Eleftheria terrae: one gene and its partner. The protein of the gene in region 1 interacts with the protein of each later gene in a pairwise test. Links are inferred from orthologs where the notes say so. Each region holds a gene or a part of one and is shown on either strand. Other genes may lie near its edges.

Evidence for each region.
Region 2: the proteins of uvrA (region 1) and uvrB interact in binary tests that used the Escherichia coli proteins (3 or more experiments, as listed by UniProt). The link is inferred for Eleftheria terrae from one-to-one orthologs.

What each region holds. Positions count from the first base shown.
Region 1 is NZ_CP106951.1:3,322,898-3,328,283, reverse strand. What follows is about bases 1,177-4,723. They hold uvrA (excinuclease ABC subunit UvrA), read right to left. Parts: upstream 4,386-4,723; coding sequence 1,377-4,385; downstream 1,177-1,376. Other genes in these bases: N7L95_RS14690 (DUF3466 family protein), read right to left, coding at 4,495-4,723. Also shown: N7L95_RS14700 (2-hydroxychromene-2-carboxylate isomerase), read right to left, coding at 307-930; more of N7L95_RS14690, read right to left, coding at 4,724-5,386. UniProt on the Escherichia coli protein: The UvrABC repair system catalyzes the recognition and processing of DNA lesions. UvrA is an ATPase and a DNA-binding protein. A damage recognition complex composed of 2 UvrA and 2 UvrB subunits scans DNA for abnormalities.
Region 2 is NZ_CP106951.1:1,380,163-1,384,987, forward strand. Bases 890-3,875 are described here. They hold uvrB (excinuclease ABC subunit UvrB), read right to left. Parts: upstream 3,434-3,875; coding sequence 1,346-3,433; downstream 890-1,345. Other genes in these bases: N7L95_RS06045 (ROK family protein), read left to right, coding at 890-1,317; N7L95_RS06055 (amino acid aminotransferase), read left to right, coding at 3,573-3,875. Also shown: more of N7L95_RS06045, read left to right, coding at 46-889; more of N7L95_RS06055, read left to right, coding at 3,876-4,772. UniProt on the Escherichia coli protein: The UvrABC repair system catalyzes the recognition and processing of DNA lesions. A damage recognition complex composed of 2 UvrA and 2 UvrB subunits scans DNA for abnormalities.

The DNA.
Region 1 (5,386 bases):
GGCGCTGCTGCTGACGGGATGGGCGCTCGCGCTGGCGAGCCACCGGGGGGGGTGGACAGCCGCCACCACACACTGCGTGAGGTGGGGGGCTGCTTCCCCTGCAGTCGCTGCCGCTGGATGCCGGGGCCGGCGTGGCAGGCCTGCGCTGCAGGCGCTATCCGGGTCTCAGGGCGGGTCTCAGCGTGTCAGCGTCGGCCTCGGCCTCGGCCTCGGGCGACGTGTCGCTGTGGCTGGTCGAGGGCTTCGGCCCGCTGGCGCTGCAGGGCAGCCGAGCGCCCGATCCGGTGTGCTGATGCGGCGGACGGCTCAGCGCGCCGCGGCTGCCGCCTGGCGCAGGCGGCGCTCCACGAAGTCGAGCCGGTCCTGGCCCCAGAACAGCTCGCCCTCGACCACATAGCTCGGTGCACCGAACACGCCGGCGCGGATGGCTTGCTCGGTATTGGCTTCATAGCGCTCGTGGGCGGCCTGGCTGTGCGAGTCGTCGAGGCGCTGCTGGGCCGGCAGCCCGTGCCGCTCCAGCAGCATCAGCAGCACGGCCTCGTCGGCGATGTTCAGCTCCTCGGCCCACACCGCGCGCTGCACTGCGCCGGCGATCGTCATGGCGGCTTCGCTGCCGTCCTTCATCTCGACGGCGGCGATCAGGCGGGCCGCTTCGTCGCTGTTGACCGGGAAGTAGCGCGGCTCCACGTTCATCGGCAGGCCGAGGTAATCACTCCAGCGGCGCAGCTCGATCAGCCGGTAGGCCTGCCGCTGCGGCGCCCGCTTGGACAGCGGGAGTCCGCCCGACACCGGGAACACACGACCACCCAGATCCACCGGCAGCACCCGCACTTGCGCGCCGGTCTCGCGCACCAGGTCCCACAGGCGCTGGTGCCCCAGGTAGGCATATGGGGACTGCGGCGCGAAGTAGTAGTCGACGGTCAGGCTCACGGGCTTCCTCCTTGGTTGCGGCGCAGTCTAGCGTGCGCAAAAAATCGCCGGTGGCGTCCCGGCGTGCCCCTTCGCGGCGCAGGGGAGTGGGCGGCATGGCCGGCCTTTTCGCGCGAGCTGTGCCATGCAGGTGGCGGCGGGTCCGGGGCAGCGCGACGACACGGCCGAGCCGTCGGCGAGACCGGTGGAGTGCAGGCAGGGGAGGGGGCCGAGGCGCTTCATCGAGCGGCTGGAAAAGAGAAGGCTCGCCAGCACCACTGAAGCCGCCGGCGAGCCATAAAGGCGTCCTCGCATAGGTGAGGGAGGGGGTGAGGGGAGCGAGGACGCGGCGGCAGTTTAAAGGCCTGTGGGCACCTCGCGGCAGGTGTTTCAAAGCGAGACACTTCCTTCGCCGAAGCCGCTGGCGATGCGGTAAAGCGGCCGGCGGGACCGGCCGGCCGCTTTCGTCACAACAGCGGCTTGAGGTAGCGGCCGGTGTAGCTGTCAGGGTGGGCGGCGATCGCTTCCGGCGTGCCGAGGGCCACCACCGTGCCGCCGCCGGCGCCGCCTTCGGGGCCCATGTCGATGACCCAGTCGGCCGTCTTGATGACGTCCAGGTTGTGCTCGATCACGACGATGGTGTTGCCGTGGTCGCGCAGCTGGTGGAGCACCTGCAGCAGCAGCTGGATGTCGGCGAAGTGCAGGCCGGTGGTGGGCTCGTCGAGGATGTAGAGCGTGCGGCCGGTGTCGCGCTTGCTCAGCTCCAGCGCGAGCTTGACCCGCTGCGCCTCGCCGCCGGACAGCGTGGTGGCGCTCTGCCCCAGGCTGATGTAGCCCAGGCCGACGTCCAGCAGCGTCTGCAGCTTGCGCGCGATGGTCGGCACGGCGCTGAAGAAGTCGCGGCCTTCCTCCACCGTCATGTCGAGCACCTCGCTGATGTTGCGGCCCTTGTAGAGCACCTCCAGCGTCTCGCGGTTGTAGCGCTTGCCGTGGCAGACGTCGCAGGGCACGTAGACGTCGGGCAGGAAGTGCATCTCGACCTTCAGCACGCCATCACCCTGGCAAGCTTCACAGCGCCCGCCGGCCACGTTGAAGCTGAAGCGCCCGGCGCCATAGCCGCGCTCGCGGGCGGTGGGCACCTCGGCGAACAGCTCGCGGATCGGCGTGAACAGCCCGGTGTAGGTGGCCGGGTTGGAGCGCGGCGTGCGGCCGATGGGCGACTGGTCGACGTTGATGATCTTGTCGAAGGCGTCCAGGCCTTCGATGTCGTCATGCGGCGCCGGCTCGGCATGGCTCTGGTAGAGCTTGCGGGCCATCGCCGTATAGAGGGTGTCGTTGACCAGGGTGGACTTGCCGGAGCCGGAGACGCCGGTCACGCAGGTGAGCAGCCCGACGGGGATGTCCACCGTGACGCCCTTGAGGTTGTTGCCGCGGGCATTGACGATGCGCAGGCGGCGGGCCGCGTCGCCCTCGTCCGGCGCATGCCGCTTCTTGGGCACGCCGATGCGCAGCCGCCGGGCCAGGTACTGGCCGGTCAGCGAGTCCTCGCAGGCCGCCACCTCGTCGGGCGTGCCCTGCACCAGCACGCGCCCGCCGTGTACACCGGCGCCGGGGCCCATGTCCACCACATGGTCGGCCGCACGGATCATGTCTTCGTCGTGCTCCACGACCAGCACCGAGTTGCCCAGGTCGCGCAGGTGGCGCAGCGTGCCGATCAGGCGATCGTTGTCGCGCTGGTGCAGGCCGATGCTGGGCTCGTCGAGCACGTACATCACGCCGGTCAGGCCCGAGCCGATCTGCGAGGCCAGCCGGATGCGCTGCGCTTCGCCGCCAGAGAGCGTGTCGGCACTGCGGTCGAGGCTGAGGTAGTCCAGGCCGACGTTGTTCAGGAAGCTCAGCCGCGCGCGGATCTCGCGCACCACCTTGTCGGCGATCTCGGCCTTGGCGCCCTTGAGGGTCAGCTGCTCGAAGGTCTGCAGCGCCTCGCGCAGGGTGGCATGCGAGATCTCGTAGATCGGGCGGGCCGCACCGCTGCCGGCATCCACCAGCTTGACGTTGCGCGCCTCGCGGCGCAGCCGGGTGCCGTGGCAGTCGGGGCAGGGCTTGGCGTTCTGGTAGCGCACCAGCTCCTCGCGCACGGCCACCGAGTCGGTCTCGCGCATGCGGCGCTCGAAGTTGGGGATCACGCCTTCGAACGGGTGCGAGCGCTTCACCGTGCGCTTGCGCCCGCCGGTGCCCTCGGCCTGGTAGACGAACTCGATCTCTTCCTCGCCGGAGCCGCGCAGCAGCACCTGCTGGGCCTGGGGTGGCAGTTCCTCCCAGGGCAGGTCGATGTCGAAGCCGTAGTGCCGCGCCACGCTTTCCAGCATCGAGAAGGTGTAGCCGTTGCGGCGGTCCCAGCCCTTGATGGCGCCGCTGGCCAGGCTCAGCGACGGGAAGGCCACCACCCGCTCCGGGTCGAACACCGTCACCTCGCCCAGGCCGTCGCAGGACGGGCAGGCGCCCACCGGCGAGTTGAAGGAAAACAGCCGCGGCTCCAGCTCGGCCAGCGAGTAGCTGCACACCGGGCAGGCGAACTTGCTGGAGAACAGGTGCTCGCGGCCGCTGTCCATCTCCAGTGCCAGGGCGCGCCCGTCGGCAATGCGCAGGGCGGCCTCGAAGCTTTCGGCCAGCCGCTGCTTCACGTCGGCGCGCACCTTCAGGCGGTCGACCACGATGTCGATGTCGTGCTTCTCGGTCTTCTTGAGCTTGGGCACCTCGGTGGCTTCGTAGATGGTGCCGTCGATGCGGAAGCGCACATAGCCCTGCGCCTGCATGTCCTGGAACAGCTCGGCATGCTCGCCCTTGCGGTCGCGCATCACCGGCGCCAGCACCATCAGCTTGGTGTCCTCGGGCAGCGCCACGGCGGCGTCCACCATCTGGCTCACGCTCTGCGCTTCCAGGGGCAGCTGGTGTTCCGGGCAGAACGGCGTGCCGGCGCGCGCGTACAGCAGCCGCAGGTAGTCGTGGATCTCGGTGACGGTGCCGACGGTGGAGCGCGGGTTGTGGCTGGTCGCCTTCTGCTCGATGGAGATGGCCGGCGACAGGCCCTCGATCACGTCGACGTCCGGCTTGTCCATCAGCTGCAGGAACTGCCGCGCATAGGCCGACAGGCTCTCGACATAGCGGCGCTGGCCCTCGGCATACAGCGTGTCGAAGGCCAGCGAGGACTTGCCGGAGCCGGACAGGCCGGTGATCACCACCAGCTGGTGGCGCGGCAGGTCGAGGTCGATGTTCTTGAGGTTGTGGGTGCGTGCGCCCCGCACCCGGATCAGCGGGCCTTCCGGCGCCCGGGCCGCCGGGCGGGCCGGCTCCGGTGGGGCGGCCGTGGCCGCGGCCGGACTGCCGGGGGGGCGGCTGGCCGTGGCGGCGGCCGTCGAAGCGGGCTCGGCAGCGGAGGGCGAGGCGGGTTTGCGCTTGGAAGGACGCTCGGGCATGACTCTGGCCGTGAACGGAAAACCCACCATCATAGTGGGCGACCCTGTCGGCTGCTGTCAGGGGCGGTGGCCCGGCGCTGTCCCGCGCGGCGCCGGGCCCTGCCTGGACTCAGGCCGTCGCGAGCGCCGGGGCGCGGCGGCGGCGCCAGCCGGCCATCGCCAGCAGGCCGCCGGCGCTCAGCAGCACCGACGCCGGCTCGGGCACCGGCGTCAGCAGTGCGAACGTGGCCTGGCCCCCGGCGTCGATGCCTTGCACCAGGATCTGACCCTTGTCGTTGATGTCGATCGCCTGCGAGAAGCGCCACCCGGCGGCGCTCGGGTCGAGCAGCGAGTTGACGGCCAGGGCCTTGCCATCGAGCCACAGCACGGCCCGGCCGCCGTCGTGCCCGACGATCCAGCCTTGGTTGTTGACGTCGGTCGCCTGGCTGCCGCTGTCGGCATCGCTGCCGTCGATGCTGTCGAGGAAGGTCATCTTGCCGTCGATCCATGCGGCCGGCTGCCAGCCGGAGGCGGACTGGATGTCCCCGGCGGTCCACTTCTCCGCCGCGCCGACGATCAGGCCGGCATTGTTGATGGCCGCAGCATCGGTGAAGTGCCAGTCGGCCCGGTCGCTGAGCAGCTGCCGCGCCTGGCCGTTCTCCCAATACATGGCCTGGCCGCGCGAGAACCAGCGGGAGCCGTGGTATTCGGCCATCGGCACCTCCACCGTCCCGACCACCTGGTCATGGTCGTTGATGTCGCGGGCCATCGCCGACGGGCCCTCGACGTAGAACCGGGGGTCGCCGGTGGCATGGCTCCACAGCGTGAGGGCCTTGCCGTCCTTCCACATGAGCGCTTCATCCGCCCGGCCAGGCGACGCATGGTTCGAGCCGACCGCCGTGCCGTGCTCGTTGATGGCGGTGGCGCTGCCGCCGTCGCGGCCCCGCAAGTGGGGCAGGCTGCCAATGGCGGCGCTCGGCGAGCTCCAGTGGACCGCGCCCTGCATGTCGCTGTGCTGGTCG
Region 2 (4,825 bases), 1.9 Mb from region 1 along the record:
CGGGCAGCCCGGCATAATCCCCGGCTTTCCAGCTCGGCCTTACCTATGTCCATCACTGGTGACCATCGGCTCCTGAAGCGTCTCAACCGCAGTGCCGTGATACGACAGGTCCGGCAGGCGCCGGGGAGCTCGCGGGCTGACCTGGCCCAGGCCTTGGGTCTGACGAAATCGACCATCAGCCTGCTCTCGCAGGAGCTGATCGAGGAGGGCTGGCTGGTAGAGGTCGAAGCCGAACCGCAGCCGCTACAGGCGCGCGGCACCGGCCGCCCGCCGACGCCGCTGATGCTGGACGAACACCGCCTCGCCTTCATCGGGGTGGACCTGGGCCTGGCGTCGGCCACCGTGGTGGCCACCAATCTGGTCGGCAAGATCCTGGCCGAGCACAGCGGCCCGGTCGACATTGCATCGCCCGCGCAGACCTGCGAGCGGGTCGCGATGATGGTGCATGCCTTGCTCGAAGACCCCGAGCTGCGCCGGCGCGGCGTCGTGGGGCTGGGCCTGGGGGTGCCGGGCGCCGTCGATGAACGCACCGGCATGCTGCGCTTCGCTCCGAACCTGGGCTGGAAAGGCGTGCCGCTGCGCGACCTGCTGCGCGACGCATTGGCCGGAGGCCCGGCCGCCCAGCTGCCCCTGTATGTGCAGAACGATGCCGATGTGGCTGCCTTGGGCGAGTTCGAGTTCGGCGAGCCCCCGGTGTCCGAGCCGCTGGTCTTCCTGGGCCTCGGCACGGGCGTGGGCGCGGGCATCGTCGTCAACGACCGATTGCTGACCGGCGCCGGCGGCTTTGCCGGGGAGATCGGCCACACCGTGCTCGACGCCCAGGGCCCCCGCTGCAGTTGCGGGCGGCGCGGTTGCGCCGAGGCGTTCGTGGGGCTGGCAGCGCTGGTGCAGGCGGTGCTCGGCCAAGACAGTGCGCCGGTCACTCGAGACCCGGCCATGCTGCTGCGCAGCCTGCCAGCCTCGGTGTTCGCGACCGGGCAGGCGGTGCACGACGAGGCGATCGGTGCCGCACTGGAGCGCGCCGGGCACTACATCGGGCTGTTGCTGCAGAACCTCTGGGCGGCCTTCGACCCAGCGCTGATCGTGCTGGGCGGGCCCACCTGCGAACTCGGCGAATCGCTGCTGGGGCCGGCCCGCGAGCGCCTCGCTCACTATGCGGAAGCGGCCGGGCTGCAGCCGCCACTGGTGCGGCAGGCGCGCTTCGGACGCCTGGCCCACGCAGTGGGCGCCGCAGCCGCGGTGATCCACTACCAGGTGCGACCCTTGTCGGACGCCACGCAGCAGGCCAGCAGCATGATCGCGGCGGACGCCGGCTGAGCGCAGCGGCTGGTGGGCCGCCGGCGGTTCAGCGCAGCGGCACCACGTGGTCGCCACCGCTGGCACCGAAGGCCTGCTCCTTCAGCAACGCCAGCTGGTCCCGCAGGCGGGCCGCCTTCTCGAACTCCAGGTTGCGGGCGTGCTCGAGCATCTGCTTCTCGAGCTGCTTGATGCGCTTGCCCAGGTCCTTTTCCGACAGCGCCTCGACCTTGGCGGCCTCCTCGGCGGCCTTGAGGTCCTGGCGCGTTTCCTGGCCGGAGAACACACCGTCGATCAGCTCCTTGATCTGCTTGGTGACGCTGCGCGGTGTAATGCCTTGCGCCGCGTTGTGCGCCAGCTGCCGCTCACGCCGGCGCTGCGTTTCGCCGATGGCCCGGTTCATCGAGTCGGTCATCTTGTCGGCGTACAGGATGGCTTTGCCGTTGACATTGCGCGCCGCACGGCCAATGGTCTGGATCAGGGAGCGCTCGGCACGCAGGAAGCCTTCCTTGTCGGCGTCCAGGATGGCGACCAGCGACACCTCGGGGATGTCCAGCCCCTCGCGCAGCAGGTTGATGCCAACCAGCACGTCGAAGGTGCCAAGGCGCAGGTCGCGCAGGATCTCCACCCGCTCCACGGTGTCGATGTCCGAGTGGAGGTAGCGCACCTTGACGCCGTTGTCTGACAGGTAGTCGGTCAGCTGCTCGGCCATGCGTTTGGTGAGCGTGGTGATCAGCACCCGCTCATTGACTTCGATGCGCTCGCGGATCTCTTGCAGCACATCGTCCACCTGGTGGGTGGCGGGGCGCACCTCCACCACCGGATCCACCAGGCCGGTAGGCCGCACGAGCTGCTCCACCACCTGCCCCGCCGTGCGCTTCTCGTAGTCGGCCGGGGTGGCGGAGACAAAGACCACCTGGCGCATCTTGCGCTCGAACTCCTCGAACTTCAGCGGCCGGTTGTCGAGGGCGCTGGGCAGGCGAAAGCCGTACTCCACCAGCGTCGTCTTGCGCGCCCGGTCGCCGTTGTACATGCCGCCGAGCTGGCCAATCATCACGTGGCTTTCGTCGAGGAACATCAGCGAGTCCGGCGGCAGGTAGTCCACCAGCGTGGACGGCGGATCGCCCGGGCGCGAGCCCGAGACATGGCGGGTGTAGTTCTCGATGCCCTTGCAGTGGCCGATCTCCTGCAGCATCTCCAGGTCGAAGCGGGTGCGCTGCTCGAGCCGCTGCGCCTCCACCAGCTTGCCGGCCTTGACCAGTTCGTCGAGCCGCGTGCGCAGCTCCTCCTTGATGCCTTCGATCGCCGACAGCACCCGCTCGCGCGGTGTCACGTAGTGGCTGCTGGGGTAGATGGTGAAGCGCGGGATCTTCTGGCGGATGCGCCCGGTCAGCGGGTCGAACAGCTGCAGCGAATCGATCTCGTCATCGAACAGCTCGATGCGGACTGCCAGCTCCGAATGCTCGGCCGGAAAGACGTCGATGGTGTCGCCGCGGACCCGGAAGGTGCCGCGCCCGAAGTCGATCTCGTTGCGCTTGTACTGCATGCGGATCAGCTGCGAGATGGCGTCGCGCTGGCCGATCTTGTCACCGACCCGCATCGTCATCACCATCTGGTGGTAGTCGCTCGGATTGCCGATGCCGTAGATGGCGGAGACCGTCGCGACGATGACCACGTCACGCCGCTCCAGCAGGCTCTTGGTGGCCGACAGGCGCATCTGCTCGATGTGCTCGTTGATCGCGCTGTCCTTCTCGATGTAGAGGTCGCGCTGAGGCACATAGGCCTCGGGCTGGTAGTAGTCGTAGTAGCTCACGAAGTACTCCACCGCATTGCGCGGGAAGAACTCGCGGAACTCGGCATACAGCTGGGCCGCCAGCGTCTTGTTCGGCGCGAACACGATGGCCGGGCGCCCGCAGCGGGCAATGACATTGGCCATCGTGAAGGTCTTGCCCGAGCCGGTCACGCCCAGCAGGGTCTGGAAACTGAGGCCGTCGTTCACCCCCTCCACCAGCTGCGCGATCGCGTTGGGTTGGTCACCGGCCGGTGGATAGGGCTGGTACAGCTGGAAGGGCGAGTCCGGAAACTGCACGAACTTGTTGTCGTCGAGCGCGGGAACTTCGGTCAATGTGTCGGCCATGGGAAGGTCAGCAGCCTAGAATGAAGGGGCTACGGGCCGCCAGATGCTCCATGTGTGAAGTAATTGGCTGCGACTGGGGCCGGTAGCCATCAAGGTTAGCCCAATTGCCCGCTCCCCTCCACTGACAAGGATAGTTTCCATGGCATCGCTTTTTGCCGCTGTCGACATGGCTCCGCGCGACCCCATCCTGGGTCTCAACGAACAGTTCAACGCCGATCCCAACCCGAACAAGGTCAACCTGGGCGTGGGCGTGTACTACGACGACAACGGCAAGCTCCCGCTGCTGAAGTGCGTGCAGGCCGCCGAGCAGCAGATGCTCGAGGCCCCGAAGGCGCGCGGCTACCTGCCCATCGACGGCATCGCGGCCTACGACAAGGCGGTGCAGGGCCTGGTCTTCGGCGCCGACAGCGCCGCCGTGAAGGCAGGCCGCATCGCCACCGTGCAGGGCCTCGGCGGCACCGGCGGGCTGAAGGTGGGCGCCGACTTCCTGAAGAAGGTGAATCCCGACGCCCGCGTGCTGATCAGCGACCCCAGCTGGGAGAACCACCGCGCGCTGTTCGAGAGCGCCGGCTTCACGGTCGGCACCTACGCCTACTACGATGCGGCCAAGCGAGGCATCAATTTCGAAGGCCTGCTGGCCGACCTCAAGGCGGCAGCGGCCGGCACCATCGTCGTGCTGCACGCCTGCTGCCACAACCCGACCGGCTATGACCTGTCGCCCGCCCAATGGGAAGAGGTCATCGAGGTCGTCAAGGCCGGCAGCCTGGTGCCTTTCCTCGACATGGCCTACCAGGGCTTCGGCGAAGGCATCGCCGAAGACGGCGCCGTGGTCGGCCGCTTCATCGCGTCGGGCCTTGACTTTTTCGTCTCGACCTCCTTCTCCAAGAGTTTCTCGCTCTATGGCGAGCGGGTGGGCGCCCTCAGCGTGGTGGCGCAGACCAAGGAAGAAGCCGATCGCGTGCTGAGCCAGCTCAAGCGCGTCATCCGCACCAACTACTCGAACCCGCCGACCCATGGCGCCCAGGTGGTGGCCACGGTGCTGACCACACCGGCCCTGCGCCAGATGTGGGAGCAGGAACTGGCCGAGATGCGTGTGCGGATCAAGCAGATGCGCGGCGCCCTGGTCGAAAAGCTGAAGTCGGCAAATGTTGCACAGGACATGAGCTTCGTGACGCAGCAAAAGGGAATGTTCAGCTATTCAGGACTGAGCAAGGAGCAAATGCAGCGTTTGCGTACGGAATTCGGCGTCTATGGCGTCGATTCTGGTCGCATCTGTGTCGCCGCCTTGAACAGCAAGAACATCGACTACGTGGTCGCCTGCATCGCCAAAGTCATTTGATGTTGTCATCTGTGTGACAAAAAATGGGCCGACTGGCCCATTTTTTTCGCCTT